DNA from 2 places in the Fundicoccus sp. Sow4_D5 genome. Region 1 is predicted to be linked to the other one. Evidence: riboswitches for the same ligand, from Rfam matches in the RefSeq annotation. Region 1 holds a riboswitch; the other holds the start of a gene.
What was found. Region 1 has a riboswitch for S-adenosylmethionine ahead of ACTQ45_RS09960 (hypothetical protein). Riboswitches for the same ligand answer to the same signal wherever they lie in the genome.

Region 1 (8,359 bases):
TAATAGTGAATTCGAACGAATTGAAGAAATACCTGCACTTGACCATCGCGTTAACTATTTGAAGAAACATAATGATTATGCCAGAAATGGTAGCAACCGGGATTACACGATCGCAATTTTATTATTTTCGGCTTTCATTGAACATATTTCTTTATTCAGCCAATTTCTAATAATTATGGCATTCAATAAACACAAAAATCTGTTTAGTGGAATATCCAATGTGATTGAAGCGACTTCTAAGGAAGAACAGCTTCATGGGGAGTTTGGGATTGATCTCATTAACACGATTCGCAATGAGCAACCCCAGTGGTTTGATGAAGAGATGGCTCGAGATATTTATGAGTTATGTCGCGACGCATATATTTCAGAACACGAGGTTTTGAATTGGATCTTTGAAGATGGGGAATTGGATTTTATTCCGCGCTATACAGTAGAAGAATTTATTAAAAATCGACTGAATAATTCACTTGAATTCATTGGGCTCGAACGAATTTTCGAAGTGGATGAGGTGGAAGTTGCAAAAACAGATTGGTTTGATGATGAAGTGGTCGCAACTAAACATGTGGATTTCTTTGAGAAGAGATCGGTCAACTAATTTCTCGAAACGAAGAGTTGCAAGATTCAGAGGGCTTGTTGACTTATTTGACCACGCATCCCAACGTGAAACTGGTCATCAAGCCAATTGACGGTGCTGAAGGCCGGGGTGTTTCAGTTGTTTATTGGGCCGATGGACAAATTCATAGAAATAGCCAAACTATGACTCCTCCGATGTTTTTAGACTATCTCGATAATTTGGATGATTACTTTATCTCAGAATTTATTCAACAAGGAGAATTTGCTCAAGCATTATTTCCTGAGACGTTAAATACGATTCGAATGCTTACGATGATTGATCCGTTTACTCAGAAGGCATTTATTGCTGCTTCGGTCTTCCGAGTTGGAACCAGTCTATCGATGCCGACGGACAATTTCCGGAGAAGAGGCTTAAGTCTCTCTATTGCCTTTGACACGGGACAATTAGGTAAAGCCGCCGTGATTCCTCATCAAGGAGTTATTAACTGGTATGAAAAACATCCCGATACAGGGATGCAATTGACTGGACAGTCAGTGCCACATTGGCCAGAAATAAAAACTAAGATGCTGTCTGTTGCCAATCATGTTTACGAAATGAAGCAAATTAAATATGTAGGCTGGGATGTAGTCGTAACGAATTCTGGCATTTGCTTATTAGAAGGAAATAGTGAACCAGGAGTTAGTTTACATCAAGTGCATCAGCCAATCCTTGCGAATCCGAAAGCTAAGGCTTTTTACCACTATCATAAAGTGCTTTAAGACTCCATTACTAGGAAAGATGTTAGAAAAACGACAATTTCAAGCAATTTGGACAGAATACTTCTATTAGTATAATTAGAAGTAGATAAAAAAAGCATACTCCTTCGCTTTTTAATGGATGTGAGGTGTTGGTTGTGAAAAAAATAAAAACAAGAACAAAGATTCTGTAGTAATTCAGATGACGCTTGAGGAGCATTATGGCTTTGAATTTATTGCGGGACTTACCTCAAGTGGTCTTCCTTATGGAACTACGCTGGAAGAAGCAGCAGAATGGGCTGACATTGAACCCAATCCAGAGGCCGATGATTTCCCCTTTTAATTAAAAGACGCGACAATGTGGGAAAATACACCACGTCGTCGCATTTTTTGTTTAGTCTATAGCTGACCAAAGATACTTGTTTGAATGGCATCGAGTTGTTGATGACGCGCTGCGTCCTTCAACGTTTGATCTTCCAGCATTTGGTCTAAATCTTGTTTGCATTTTAATGGAATATTCAATCGACGATTCACCACATTGGCACTTGTCACAAACTTTGGATCAATCTTTTTTAAAAGTTCTTGTACTCTGATCTCAATCGCAAAATTTAAAAACTGAACCCGTTCTGCCACATTAGAGGTTTCAAACGAAAAACGATTGAAAATCTCATGACCTTTTACATCTACAATTTTTGTCATACTAAACCACTCCTAATTTTTTTTTCAATAAAAAAAGCACAACTGAAAAAGTCATGCCGAAACGGTTTAGACTCATCTATCTCTTTCGAGTTGGATGTAGCACCTTGCCAAACGGTAGGTTGCTGAAGCGTCATCGGGCCAATTCCCTCTGCTTACTCTGGATAAGTTGTGTTCTTAAATTGTATGTATATTATACCATGGATTAGCGCGATTTTCAAAAGCAGGCCACTTAAAGCAAAGAACATGCTTTAGGTTTAACCAGAGCGTCTTGAGAAGCGTCAGATAGACGTGCTGTCTGCTTTCCTACTATATAATAATTTTTCCTAACAAAATAATAGACCTATTCTCCCGAAGGGGAAAGTAAGTCGGATTCTTTGACAGGTTTTTCTACTGTTACCTATACTAAAAGAGAAGATAAACAAGTGTGGAAAGGATGAAACATATGGAAAATAAACAAATTAGTGGTTTGATGGTCATTTTTGGGGCTTCCGGGGATTTGGCGGAGCGTTTTATTTATCCGGCTTTGCATCAGTTATACGTAAGAGATAAGTTGGCTGAGAAGTTTGCGATTATTGGAGCGGCGCGATCCAACTTTTCTGAGAAAGAGTTTCAGGACTATGTCAAACAAGCGGTAGAAAAGGGGCCGAATTTCACTGAGTTTGATGATGGTTTTTTAAAGTTGTGTAGCTATGAGGTGGTTGATAGTATGCAGGCGGCTGATTTTGAGACGTTAAAAGAGACAATCAATGAAGTCGTGAAGGAAAAGCAGCTCGATAACAATTTCTTGTATTTCTATTCGATTTCGCCAAACTTATACGATGAAACGACGACCCATTTAAAAGCGTCGGGCATGCTTGAGATTGAAGGCAATCATAAAGTGATTGTTGAAAAGCCCTTTGGAGAAAATCTAGCGTCGGCCAAAGAATATAATAAATTATTGTTGAAGGCGTTTGAAGAAGAGAATATCTATTATAATGATCATTTTCCAGCCATGGATTTCGCTCAGAATATTCTGGCGACACGTTATTTCAATCCAATCATTGATGCGATTTGGAATAAGAACTTTGTTGAGAATGTTCAAATTTCTTTGCCAGAATCCTTATCGATTGAAGATCGAGGTGGCTTTTATGATGATTATGGCGCAGTTTTAGATATGTTCCAAAATCATATTCTTCAGTTATTAGCTATAGTGGCAATGGATTTACCTAAATCACTAGAGGCGGTGGATGTGCATAAAGAGAAGTTAAAAGCTTTGAAGAGTGTGGCTGATTTTGACAAGAAGATGGTCAAAGATAAGGTGGTCAGAGGGCAATATCAGGCTGATCAGAGTGGTGAGTATAATAATTACCGTGATGAAGAAGATGTGTCCACAGACAGTAATACCGACACTTACTTTGCGGCAGAACTGGCGGTCAATTCGGATCGCTGGCAAGGGGTGCCTTTCTATGTCAGGACAGGCAAAGCTTTAGTTGAAAATCATTTTACGATTGATTTAGTTTTGAAAAATCGTGGTGATGTCGAAGGCAACGTGGCCAATCGACTGACCTTTGAGTTAGAACCTAAGCGCGGTCTGTCTTTTGTCTTGGATCAAAAGCAGGCGACCAATGAGTTTGCAGCCCTGACGAGTTTCTTTGGACCGGATGATAAGAATTATCAAACAGCCTACATTCCAGATCCTTACGAGAATTTGTTGGAGGATGCCTTGAAGGGGGAGGCCGTCTTATTCCCAACCTTCCCAGAAATCAAAGAGCAATGGCGGATTGCGGATAGTATCGTGAATGCGTGGCAAGAGTTGCCTGAACCCGACTTTCCAAATTATCGTGCCAAGAGTTTTGGACCGGCTGAAGCAGAACAATTAGTGAAGCAGAATGGACATGAATGGATTTACCGCAGTGAGCTACCCACAGCTTAAAAAGGGGTGGGGGGAAGTTAATGCTCGCTCATGAGTAGCATCGTAAAGTTTAAGTTGATTAAAGCAATAGAGAAAACAGTTTGATTTGCAGAAAATGCAATATCGAACTGTTTTTCTTGTCTGATATCGTTCGATAGAACTGACACAAACCATTTATTGATAACGGTTCCATAAATAACAGAAGAATACAATGGACGAAAGTGCTAATCATCTGTAGGTTTTGTCCGAATGATACAAAGTAATAAAAATTTAGATTTGTTAATATAAAGATATGATAACGGTTACAATTGGGGTGATTTAAGTTAAACGTCTATTCGAAGGGCAGTATTCTTAATAAAGAGTCAATTTAATTTGCGCGAAACGATAAAGGAGGAAATTTATTATGGTGACTGAGCAAGTGAAAGCTAAAGACAATAAAGGGATGCATCCTTGGGTCATTCTACTCGTGATGCTTGTTTTAGCAGTTATTGCGGGATATCTCATCCCGTCAGGTGTTTATGATCGAGTGATTACATCAGATGGAAGAACAGCAGTAGATCCGGATACTTTCCGATTTGTAACTCAAAACAATTTATCACTAACCAATATTATGACCGCCATTCCACGAGGAATTAAAGAATCAATTGATGTCATCATTATTACTTTTATGATTGGTGGCGCCTTTGGTGTCATTAAAAAAACGGGCATGTTGAGACTAGGTGTGGCAAGTTTAGTTAAAACATTTGAAAACAAAAAATTAGCAATTATTTTTGTGTTATCAGCCGTTTTTGTTTTAATTACTGGCTTCATTGGTGTACCAGAATTAGCATTAATTTACATTCCAGTATTAATGCCATTACTGTTTGCTTTAGGATTTGACTCAATGGTTACAGTCGCTATATCTCTAACAGCGACAGCTGCCGGTTTTAGTGCGGCATGGTCAGCGCCAGCAACAGTAGGCTTAGGTCATTTACTTGCCGATTTACCACTCTATTCTGGTATGGGATTTAGAATTATTACAGCGATTGTCTTAATGCTTATCTCTTGTGTATATATTGCCATTTACTCAAAGAAAATCTTGAAGGATCCAAAAGCAAGTTCAGTTTACGAACAGGATTTAGTGACACAGCGTGAGTTAGCAGCACAAGAAACTGCGGATGCAGTGGTTTATCCAAGAGTTCGTTTAGCAGGTTTGTTAGCAATTCTTCTGTTTATTGGCTTAATTTTCGGTGTGATTTTATTAAGCTGGAGTTTTAGTGAAATGTCTGGTTACTTTATCTTATTAGGAGTTATCCCAGGTATCGTCGCAGGCATGACATTGAATGAAGTATTAGACAGTTTTGTTGCCGGTTTAATTGAAATGATTGTAGGTGCTTTTGTTATTGGTATCGCCAGAAGTATCGCGGTTGTTTTAACAGATGCGATGGTTATGGATACAATCATTATGTACTTAGCGCGATTTGTTGTGGCTTTACCAAGTCAGATTGCTTCGGTAGGTATTCTAACGGTAACGACATTATTCAACGCCGTTATCGCATCAGGAAGTGGAAAAGCGGTCATTGCTTTACCCATTATGTTACCATTAGCAGATATCACGTCAGTTACTAGACAAACAACAATCTTGGCTTATCAATTAGGAGATGGTATCACAAACATTCTGTGGCCAGCATCAGGATATTTCATGGCTGCTTTAGCAATTGGAAATATCAGCTACAAGAAATGGATGAAGTGGGCTTTACCATTAATCATAACCTGGTTAATAGTTGCAGCTGTCATTGTTGTGATTGCAAGTTACATTAATTATGGACCTTTCTAATAGACTTTAATTTAATTATACAACATCAAGCGTTTCGATGACTAATCCTCATCGGTACGCTTTTTTTTTGATAAGTTGACTGTTAAGTTTAAAGTGAGTGCATCATGGAGTTTGCCAAATGTAGGTTGGACAAGGCTTCACTCTTCAATTATCCCATCTACTTCTTTCTAACGTGTCGACTCAGCAAAATTCACCTACAGCCCCCAATCAACTCCCCCTATAAAATAAGGTAGATTCGGTAAGTCTTTGAAGTGTATTTCCTTAAACTTTTCCTTATAATAGAAGAAGCAAGCAGCTAGAAAACAGTCAGAAAGACTCAAATAGACTGCCACAAAACAAGTAGTCACACATAAATGTGACAGATAAACTTAAGGATACCTTAGTTATAGGAAAGGAATGATTGATTAATGGATATCAAAGAAAAACTACAAAAGGTTGAGTGGAAAGATTTCATAATCCGTGCACTTGTCTCAATTGTTGGGATTACCTTGATTAGTTTTGGGGCTGCTTTAAGCGAAAGTATGTCTATGGGCTTAGATCCGTTTACAGCATTGAACACAGGAGCGTCGGAACTACTAGGCTTCTCATTAGGTAACTTTCAACTTGTCGTCAATCTTATTATTTTGGTGATAATCTTTTTCATTGACCGCTCACAACTTGGTTGGGGAACAATATTTAATATGATTTTGGTTGGTTATCAAATTCAATTCTTTACGGGCCTATTGGAGAGTTTCTTGTCGCCCGATGATTTATCGATGGTTTTCAAACTCTTGATAACCCTCGCGGCGATTGCGATATTCACTTTTGGAGTCGCTGTTTACAAGGATGCCAAACTCGGCGTGTCGCCTTATGATGCGATTGCTCCGATAGTGTCTGATAAGACGGGCTGGCGTTATCGTTATGCTCGAATCAGCCAGGATGTTATTGTAGTCGCAGGCGCTTTTTTTTTAAGTGGACCGATTGGTGTCACAACCTTTATTACTGGTTTTGTGGCTGGTCCTTTCATCGAGTTTTTCTCTGATAAAATTACTATGCCGATCATGGAAAAGTTAAGTCCAGGAATTGAAGAAGAAGCGTAAGAGCATTGGGCCCGCAATAGCGCTTTAAGCAACACACTGAAAACCAGTCAACTAACCGTAGTTAGTTGGCTGGTTTTCGCTTTTACACGTTAATTAAATCGTTCTTTTCGTCAACTAACTACCACGCGCACCTTTTTAAATCAACTGAAAGGACTTGAAGCAAGAACTGAAGGGGTCCATCGGGCACCTTTAGAGTTGCTTTAAGTTTGTCAATATATTGGCTGAATAAACCACCTAGAACGTAGTGATTCAAAACTTAGACTTTCTACAAGACGCGAGGTCATGGGAAGAAACTTAAAGACGTGGTTTAAATAAGTTAAAGGGGAAGTAACTTCGTTATAATCCATGGTTTCAAGGAAGGTTGTGAAAGTTAGTCGTTTTACCTAGAGGGATTTTAAATGCTAGTGTGGTCGGAGAATTTATGTGATTGTCTTTAGGGGTGTCTTCTGCTATTATTCTATCTAGTAAAGGGGGGATGGTATGAAGTCATTAGATTTATTACATGGAAAGATACTACCGACGATGATTCGGTTTGGGGCGCCACTGATGGGGACTGCCTTTATTCAAATGGCCTATAACTTAACGGATATCGCTTGGATTGGACGCATCGGGACCGAAGCGGTGGCCGCAGCTGGTCAGGTAGGTTTCTTGATGTGGATTGGTAGTTCTTTCGCGCTAATTCCTCGAGTTGGCATGTCGGTGTTGGCTGCTCAATATTATGGAGCAGGCGAACGTGGGCGCACTAAATTGTCGATTAATAATGGCTTGTGGCTATCACTGTTAATGGGTATTGTTTACGGCGGTTTGCTTCTGGTATTTAAAGATGCTCTCATTCAATTTTATAATTTGGATGAGAGTGTCAATCGCTTGACCGAACAGTATTTAGTGGTAATTGCGATGGGAATGCCTTTGTTTTTCATCAACCCGGTGCTTTCCGGTGCCTACAATAGTCTAGGAAACAGTCGCCTGCCATTTAGGGTGAATACACTCGGCTTACTGATTAATATTGTCGCAGATCCTTTCTTGATTTTCGGTTGGGGGCCATTTCCTGCATTGGGGATTCAAGGTGCGGCTATCGCAACAGTCTTCGCACAATTTGTTGTGTTTGCTTGTTTTGCCTACGTTATTAAACGTAGTGATGATTTGATTAACCACAGTCGCCCAATGGTTTTTCAGCCTGATTTGAGTTTATTGAAGGAAATGACGCGATTAGGTTTTCCAATTTCATTACAATCCAATATTCACGCACTGATTAGTGTCTTGTTGAACCGTTCGGTAGCATCTTACGGCGCTTTACCTCTAGCGGTTGCTTCTGTAGGCTCTAACATCGAATCGATTTCTTGGATGACAACTGAAGGATTTGCAGCTGCAATCACAGCCTTCACTGGTCAAAATTTCGGGGCGCGCTTTTTTGAACGTGTGAAAGATATTTACAATACGAGTATGAAATCCGTAGCGACAATCGGTATGATTGCGACCGTTGTTTTATTAGTTTTCCGCTATCAACTGTTCCAATTATTCATTCCAAATGATTCGCAAGCGGTTGAACTAGGGGCTGTTTATTTA
Region 2 (8,359 bases), on a different contig from region 1:
CAGCAATTTATGCCGCTATGGCACAAGTAATTAACGAAACTTATGGTAAGACTGTATTACCAATTGGCGAACTATCAGCTCACTAAAATATAAAATAACAAACATCCTTTCTCGCGCGAGTATATTTGCGTAAGAAAGGATGTTTTTTATTATAAGGGATTATTACAAAAGTTGATAGCCAACATAACGAGGCTTGATTCTTTACTATGTGATCAGTGATGTTGAATATGGTGACGAATGCTTGGTTCAAATCATTACATTGTAGAAAATTTGCTTTCTTCAGATAATAAGCAATCCTTTTTAAACTCTAGCAGCTTAAGATGACTGTGCTTCACTGTGCCTGATGATATAGTTCTCGATAGAGATTTTCACTACCAAACTGTGTTCTTTCGATATCTAAAATCTCAATAGCTTGTTGGTTTAATTCATAAATTAATGGATTTAATTGTTCTTTAGAAACAAGTAACTGATTATTTATCCTTTCTTCGACAGACATTTTTCTTAGTGTCTCTTTATCTGGAAGTTGAGAAACTGTGATTAAATAAGAATAGATTTTATACTTGGCAAGGTTGCGATATAAAATATCTCCATCTTTTAAGAAAAAAATGTTGCGAGTCATTCTGTCGATTTCATCCAAGTTATGAGAGGACAGAATGACTGTCGTTTTATTATCAGAGAGTTCTTCTATTAATTCGCGGATACGAATTAAACTCGTCGGATCAAGACCATTGAAAGGCTCATCTAATAAAAGAACTTTAGGATTATGTAATATAGCAGAGGCAAACAAAAGATGTTGCTTCATACCTAAAGAATACTCACCAACTTTTTTATGTAAGTAATCAAAATTACCAACTCTTCTAGAAATTTTTTCAATATCAGATGCCTTAATGTTTTGCGCATAAGCAACGTATGCTAAGTGGTCATATCCAGTTAAATAGGGGTACAAGACACTGTTATCTTGCATAAATCCTACTTTACGATACATGTCAGTTTCACTAAACGAAGTGTCTGCCATTACGACCTTTCCATTATCTAAAGGTATCAGTCCCATCATTGACGATAGAAGGGTAGTTTTACCAACCCCATTTGGGCCGACTAGGCCCACCATGTCACCATAATTTAGTTCAAAACTGATTTGATTGAGTACTGTTTTATTGTGATATGTTTTTGTTATATTTTGTGCGGATATCATATAGTCTGAGGTCTCCTTTTTAATTAGCCTTTTTACGAACGCGTAAGAAAGTTAATAGGCTGAGTATTAGGCCAAATACGAATTGTGAAGATACACCTGTTATCCAATTGAAATACTGATAGTTATGCGTAATAGATGATTCACCTGATAGAACATCTGCAATATTTAAGTAAGCAAAAGGTGAAAATTGTTGCAGTTGGTTAGGTATGTAATAGAAAAATACCATACCGATTCCTAAAAATAAGATACTTGTTGTAGCAACAAGCCATCTGTTTTTGATAGCTGTTGAAATGAAGTAAGTTAAATTGATTGCGACAAATGCATTTGATAGTAGAAGAGCTAGCCCCATCAGCACTAATTTCCATAACGGTAATATTTGAAAGTACTCATTGAAAGATGGAATGTTAAAATAGCTAAACTCATTGGAATCTCCGATACTTTTAGCAATGTATTGGATAAAAGGAAAATCCATTTGTCCTGGGCCATTGAATAAACTACCGATTGTGAATGTGATAAGTAAACTTAATAAAATAAATAGAAAAGTCATTGCGTATGCTACTTTTAGTTTAGTCGAAATAATTTGTACGAGCGTCTTAGGTTGAGTGACTAAGTAACGAATCGTTTGGCGATTATCTAATTCTGTCGCGTAGCTTGTCGCGAAGAATACAATGATTGTGATAAGTAGTATTAGGTATATCGAGTCAGTTAAAAGTGAAGCAGATAAATTTAGTCCACTAATATATTGATGTGGTTTTGAAACGGTTGTTAAATAATTTTCAAAAACAGCTTGATCAATACTTAAAGGAGGTTGATTCTCTCCACTGCGTGGGGTTTCTTCGTACTCAGGAATAAATAATGTATGGAAAGGCCCACCTAATGGAACGAAGTCAATCGAGTGTTTTTGCTTCCATTGGCTAAGTTCATAGTTGATATAAGCATTCGGAACGAAAATATGATGTCGCAAAGGAATTCTTCTAGAAAATTGAACCTCAGCTTTCCCCATAACGAAATGATAATCTTGTTCGAGACTATCTGTTGCTTCTTGATTAAATAATCGATAATCATTGGCTTTAATGTCGATAAGTTGTTGATTTATTATGGCATGATTTGCCAGTGTATCAGAGTAACTTTCTCTCAGATACTCCAATTGTTCTTCATATTGACGTCGGTCAAAATTTTGCAGTTCTTCATCAGCTAATATTAACTCGATAGAAGTAATAGACTCTTCAAATAATTGTTTTGTACGCGCTTGGTCTGCCACTGCTGCTTCATTTCTTTCCACTAGTGTACTTAAGTCATTAGTGTATTGTTGAAATTGAGAAATAGCGAGTGTCAATACAAAAGAAAACACTATTGCGAGACTATAAAACAAGAAGTTTTGTCGGCGTATTTTGAGCCATTCAAACTTAACAAAAAATAATTTATTTAATGAGTGTTTTTGCTTATAAGTATCTTTAAACGACCATGGCCGTAGATAAGCACCTTTTAAAAAGACAAAGAAAAATAATATTAAAATAAATATGACAAGCAAACTAGCTGTTAATACTAAGTGTAACCGTGAATTATGTATAATATGGTAATTGCTATTGAACCAAGCAAATGGATTGTAGAACTGAGAGTCTTTGTTATAAAGTTGATTGATTTGAATACCTGTTGTAAAAAAAGTAGCAAAAAGAAAAGAGACGAATAGCTCATTGCCAAAAATAAAGGCGAGAATGCTAATGAGTATCAAACTAAGCAAACTTAGTAGAATAAAACCGATGATTTGATAAGTAAAAACCTCCCATAATGGTTTCACTATAACGGATTCAGTGAGAGTGGAAACGATGGGATAATTTAACTGAGTAGTTAAAGGGTTCTCATCTAATAGAAGACTAAACATACCAAGAGTCAATAGACTCATGACGAGATAAATAACGAGCATTGAAATAAAAAGTTTTAACTTTGTAAATAAGACTTTTGCATACGGGATAGGTAGCACTCTAGAGAAATTAAACTGCTCACGTTTAGCTTCTAAGAAGGATTCTAATCCGAATAGATAGATAATCATAACAATCGCTGGAAGTCCTAAAAGGAGCTGGAAACTGTTAAACAAAACGAAAGCAGAATGGTTATCTGTTTCAAAATCTAAATGATCAATATTGTGCTCGATTAACCAATCTAACTTATAGGTGTCAGCGATTAGTTCATCATGATTTAAAGATCTTAAATTTTCACCGGCGTCGATAACCTTAAGTAAATTAAGCCAAATTTTCTGTTTTGATTGATTTAAGTCAGCCCAGTTTTCATGATACGCTGCGACGCTGTAATGAAATCTTTCACGCTCAGATGCATCCAATAAATCATAGATGTATTGCTGATGTTCAGTAAGCTCGTCAGGATTATTTGCTTGGTTTTGACTAGGGCCATAATAACCTCTTTGATCATTATATTCAGCGAGTCTCCAACTTAAATCACTAAGTAGTCTATTAGCAGTTTGTTGCTCTTGGCGTCTGAAATCTATAGATGAATTAGAACGGTAAGTATACAAACCGGCTGTTACGATAATGGGAACTAAAAACAATAAAATAATGAGTCGCTTATTCTGAATTTTTTTAAGTTCAAAGTAGAGAGCTTTCATAGACATCCCCTTTATTGATTGGATTATAAATATATTGAGTTGATGTTATCACTGTCATAATGAATATGCAAACGGTTTACTATTAAATTGTATAAAAAAAAGCCGTTGACTAAGTCAAAGGCTAATGATTTAAAAGACATAGCTCAAGCCATAAAGGATACTAAAAATTAGACTGATGCTACTGTAATAGTTTATTTTATTCTGTGCTTGTTTAGCTTGTTTGGTCACGACTAGAGTTGGCAGAATACTAACTGTCGTAATTAAGAAGAAAATGCTTTGGACCATGTAAAAAGTACTACTTGGTAGACAGAAGTAGACTGCTAGGCCAAGGGCAATGAAAGAAAAAATGACTGAAAGAATGGTACTGCCTTTCAACCAAAAGGCTATCTTTGCTTTTCCCAGTAATTGTTTTAATCGTGTGGTTTCCAATTGATTACCTGCTACAAAGAGTACAACAGGAATTAAAGCAATTAATATTTCTGGTGTAATACCATTAGTCTGGGTATAAAAGGCAATAACATTTAAAATAAAAGAATGGAAAAAGACATTAAGTAAATAATGATAGAATGTTCCAGTCATTTTATAGGGGAACCATTGAAGATGAATAAAAATTAAGTACATCGTCAGCAACAAACTGATGATTATATGTTGCTGCATAAAAAATATGACTGCACTTACAACCATGACCACTTCACATAAGTAGAGCAATACCATCGGTGTCGCGTCATCTCTCTTACGTGAATATTTCAAAAAGAAAAAGTGATCAATTAAATGGGCCATCGCAACGATAAGATAAAGTAACACAATATTTAGCCACTGGGGCTGACTGGTCATCGTTAACCCTGTAATCAATCCAAATCCAATAAAGGCTAGAGGTGATAATAAGATTTTAAGCAGGGGATGTTGTAAAAGTTTAATAAATTGTTTCATGCTATTTATACCTTTCGTTTGAAACCTTGTTTAAAATCACCAAGGATTTCTTCAATAAAACTACCTATATTGACTATATTAATGTATAATTAAGAACGTTACAACCAAAAGTTCCCGATAGGGTTCACTTGTCTATCAAGTGAAATTGCCTTGTAACCAAAATTTAATATGGGGGAAAAGAAATGAAAGAGAAAAAACTATTTACATCTGAGTCAGTAACTGAAGGGCATCCAGATAAAATTGCCGATCAAATTAGTGACGCAATCTTAGATGCAATCCTAGAACAAGATCCTTTTGCACGTGTGGCTTGTGAAACTGCCGTTAACACGGGGTTAGTTTTAGTATTTGGAGAGGTGACTACTACAGCGTACGTCGATATCCAACAAATTGTAAGAAAGAAAATCGCTGAGATTGGTTATGTAGGCCGTAAATATGGTTTCGATGCTGATAATGTTGCGGTGCTTGTCTCTTTAGACGAACAATCACCAGATATTGCCCAAGGAGTGGACGATGCTATTGAAACTCGAGGAACAGATGTAACTCAAAAAGAAATAGGCGCAGGCGATCAAGGGTTAATGTTTGGCTATGCCAACGATGAAACAGCGGAAATGATCCCATTACCAATTTCTTTAAGTCACCAGTTGGCTAAACGATTAACAGATGTACGTAAAGAAGGAATTGTTCCTTACTTAGGTCCAGACGGAAAAACACAAATTACTGTTGAATATAATGACGATGAATCTATTAAACGTTTAGATACAATTGTTATCAGTACTCAACATGATGAAGGTATTGAGTTAGAACAGTTACGTGCGGATGTGATTGAACATGTTGTTAAACCCATTATACCTAGCGAATGGTTAGACGACGATACGATTATGTATATTAACCCAACAGGTAAGTTTGTCATTGGTGGTCCAGTAGGAGATTCTGGATTAACCGGACGTAAAATCATTGTGGATACCTATGGTGGTTTTTCACGACATGGTGGAGGAGCGTTTAGTGGTAAAGACGCAACTAAAGTTGACCGTTCTGCCAGCTATGCTGCTAGATATATTGCCAAGAACATTGTTGCAGCAGGATTAGCTAAAAGATGTGAGATTCAATTATCTTACGCAATTGGTGTGGCAGAACCATTATCAATTGCCGCTGAAACTTTTGGAACAGGCACAGTCTCTGAAGCTGAATTAGTAGCAGCAATTCGCAAAATCTTTACGTTAACTCCAAATGGTATTATTAATATGCTCAATTTACGTCAACCAGTTTACGCAAATACAGCTGCTTATGGTCATTTTGGACGATTAGACCATGAATTTACGTGGGAACGTACAGATAAAGTAGAAGAATTAAAAGCTGCTTTTAATGCTTAATAAAAATAAAGCTTTTCAGTTAATTCTGAAAAGCTTTTTTGTATTGAGAAAATTATCTTTTCTCTATGATTATAACCATAGGAGGATTATTTCTCTGATTGATGAATTCATATTGTAAAACTTGAAAGTTTTCTTGTGGCCACGTGCTCAGTGCTTGAAAAAGGGATTCCTTCTCAGCTTGTCCAGCTGGATGACCAGAATAAACCACGATGATAATTTGGCCTTTTGTGACAAGGCGACTTCCCATCTCTTCAATGGCTAAAAGGGTAGAATTTGCTTGTGTTGTAATAGAATGATCGCCTCCAGGTAAGTAGCCTAAATTAAATATAGCACCATGGATTTGTTCGTCACTTTCTAAATAATCTGCTAGTTTGGCATGGGAATTTTGAATAAGTTGGTATTCCCCTTCAATACCATGCGTATAAATTCTTTCTTGAGTCGTTTGTATGGCAGCTTCTTGAATATCAAAACCTATCACTTTTCCTGTGAAATGAGGGTGGGTTAATACTGATATTAGGTCATTTCCTTTGCCAAGGGTAGCATCAATAAATGTACCGTTTGGAAACTGAGAAACGAGTGTACGTAGAAGCTCTTTGCTGTAGTGTAAGGCTTTTAACATTGAAATCTCCTTTAAATTTTATGGATTTTAGTAATATTTTATGTAATGTTAATCTTAGCATAAGGATGAAGATACTATTCTTTTATTGTGGTAAAGAAAATAATTTAGCTTGTGCACTATGTTACGTTATTGTTACATTTATTAAGACTAAACAAAAAGACTGATTTATTCAAGTTTTTTGTGTGAATGTTGACTATAATAACGGGTGTAGTTACAATTTTGGAATATTTTTACAGAATTAATTTGGAAACTGGGAGGTAAAATGAGTGATTAAAACGAGACAATCAGTCATAGAACGTAAAAAAGCAATGAAACGTTTAGACTCATCAAAAAAACTCATTATTAGAATCAATACAGGACTTGTATTGTTTTCAGCAAGTGCTGTATTAAACCAGTTGACTCCTGAAACACAGTCAACTACTGTTTATGCACAAAGTAATAGACTAAGTCCGTCAGAATTTCTTAAGAACATATCTGGTTACGCTAAAGATATTGCAGCAAAAAATGATTTGTATGCTTCTGTAATGATTGCGCAAGCAGCTTTAGAATCTGCTTGGGGTAATAGTACTTTAGCTCAATCACCAAACTATAACTTGTTTGGAATTAAAGGCGACTATAATGGAAATTCAATCCATGTAGAAACATTAGAAGATGATGGTTCAGGTAATTATTATACTATTACGGATGATTTCCGTAAGTACGAAAATTATGATCAATCATTAGGGGACTATGCGTCACTTTTAACCGGTGACAATGACCCATCTAGTTGGCGTTATGAGTTCTATTCTGGTACGCGTTACAGTAATACTGAATCGTATCAAGATGCCACTCAATATTTAACTGGACGTTATGCAACAGACACTTCATACGCAACAAAGTTAAATAAAATTATTGAACAATATGGTTTAGCTGAATTCGATATGAATGGTAATCCGGTAGCGCCTGAAACACCAGTTGAAGAAGTTCCAGCAAATCCGGAAGTTTCAGAAACACCATCAACGCCAGATTTACCATCAACTTCTGTTGGTAGTTACACAGTCAAAGCGGGAGATTCATTATATAGAATTGCCGCAAATCATGGTATTTCATTAACGCAATTGATGGAAGCTAATTCATTAACTTCTTACTTTATTGCGCCGAATCAAAAGCTAGTCATTCCTGGTGGAACAACAGATAATGAAGCGGCTGATACTGCACCTGAAGAAAGTACTAAGCCTGAAATTGATAATCCAGTGACAACTCATCCTTCTGCTCCAGCAGCAGGTGGATCTTATGTAGTTAAAGCTGGCGACAGCTATTGGGCTATTGCAAGTAAATATGGTGTTTCAATTGCTGATTTACAAAAATTAAACGGTACAACAAGCTTTTTAATTCACCCTGGTCAATCGTTGAAAGTGCCAGGAACAGGAAGTTCAACAACACCAGAAACAAATGTACCAGAAGCAACAACACCTGGTAACGTAGAAAATGGAACGGTCACACCACCGACAACACCCTCTACATCTGGGGCTTATTCAGTTAAAGCTGGCGACAGTCTTTATGCCATTGCATCAAAACATGGGATGACATTAAGCCAACTTAGAGAATTAAATAATTTATCTGGTAGTTTAATTTATCCAGGTCAGTCA

Region 2: it holds a riboswitch for S-adenosylmethionine, as region 1 does, so the genes downstream of both, metK (methionine adenosyltransferase) here and ACTQ45_RS09960 (hypothetical protein) in region 1, are expected to answer to the same signal.

Annotation. Positions count from the first base shown of each region.
Region 1 is NZ_JBQKLF010000008.1:100,953-109,311, reverse strand. It holds gene ACTQ45_RS09975 (ribonucleotide-diphosphate reductase subunit beta) at 1-595, shown strand, start outside; gene ACTQ45_RS09970 (sugar-transfer associated ATP-grasp domain-containing protein) at 613-1,332, shown strand; gene ACTQ45_RS09965 (hypothetical protein) at 1,511-1,651, shown strand; gene ACTQ45_RS09960 (hypothetical protein) at 1,708-2,007, opposite strand; SAM riboswitch class I at 2,077-2,175, opposite strand; gene zwf (glucose-6-phosphate dehydrogenase) at 2,450-3,919, shown strand; gene ACTQ45_RS09950 (YfcC family protein) at 4,302-5,714, shown strand; gene ACTQ45_RS09945 (YczE/YyaS/YitT family protein) at 6,122-6,793, shown strand; gene ACTQ45_RS09940 (MATE family efflux transporter) at 7,274-8,359, shown strand, end outside.
Region 2 is NZ_JBQKLF010000001.1:931,712-940,070, reverse strand. It holds gene ACTQ45_RS04325 (acetate uptake transporter) at 1-86, shown strand, start outside; gene ACTQ45_RS04320 (ABC transporter ATP-binding protein) at 332-1,192, opposite strand; gene ACTQ45_RS04315 (hypothetical protein) at 1,212-3,812, opposite strand; gene ACTQ45_RS04310 (hypothetical protein) at 3,942-4,742, opposite strand; SMK box riboswitch at 4,836-4,927, shown strand; gene metK (methionine adenosyltransferase) at 4,925-6,112, shown strand; gene ACTQ45_RS04300 (tRNA (mnm(5)s(2)U34)-methyltransferase) at 6,165-6,731, opposite strand; gene ACTQ45_RS04295 (LysM peptidoglycan-binding domain-containing protein) at 6,998-8,359, shown strand, end outside.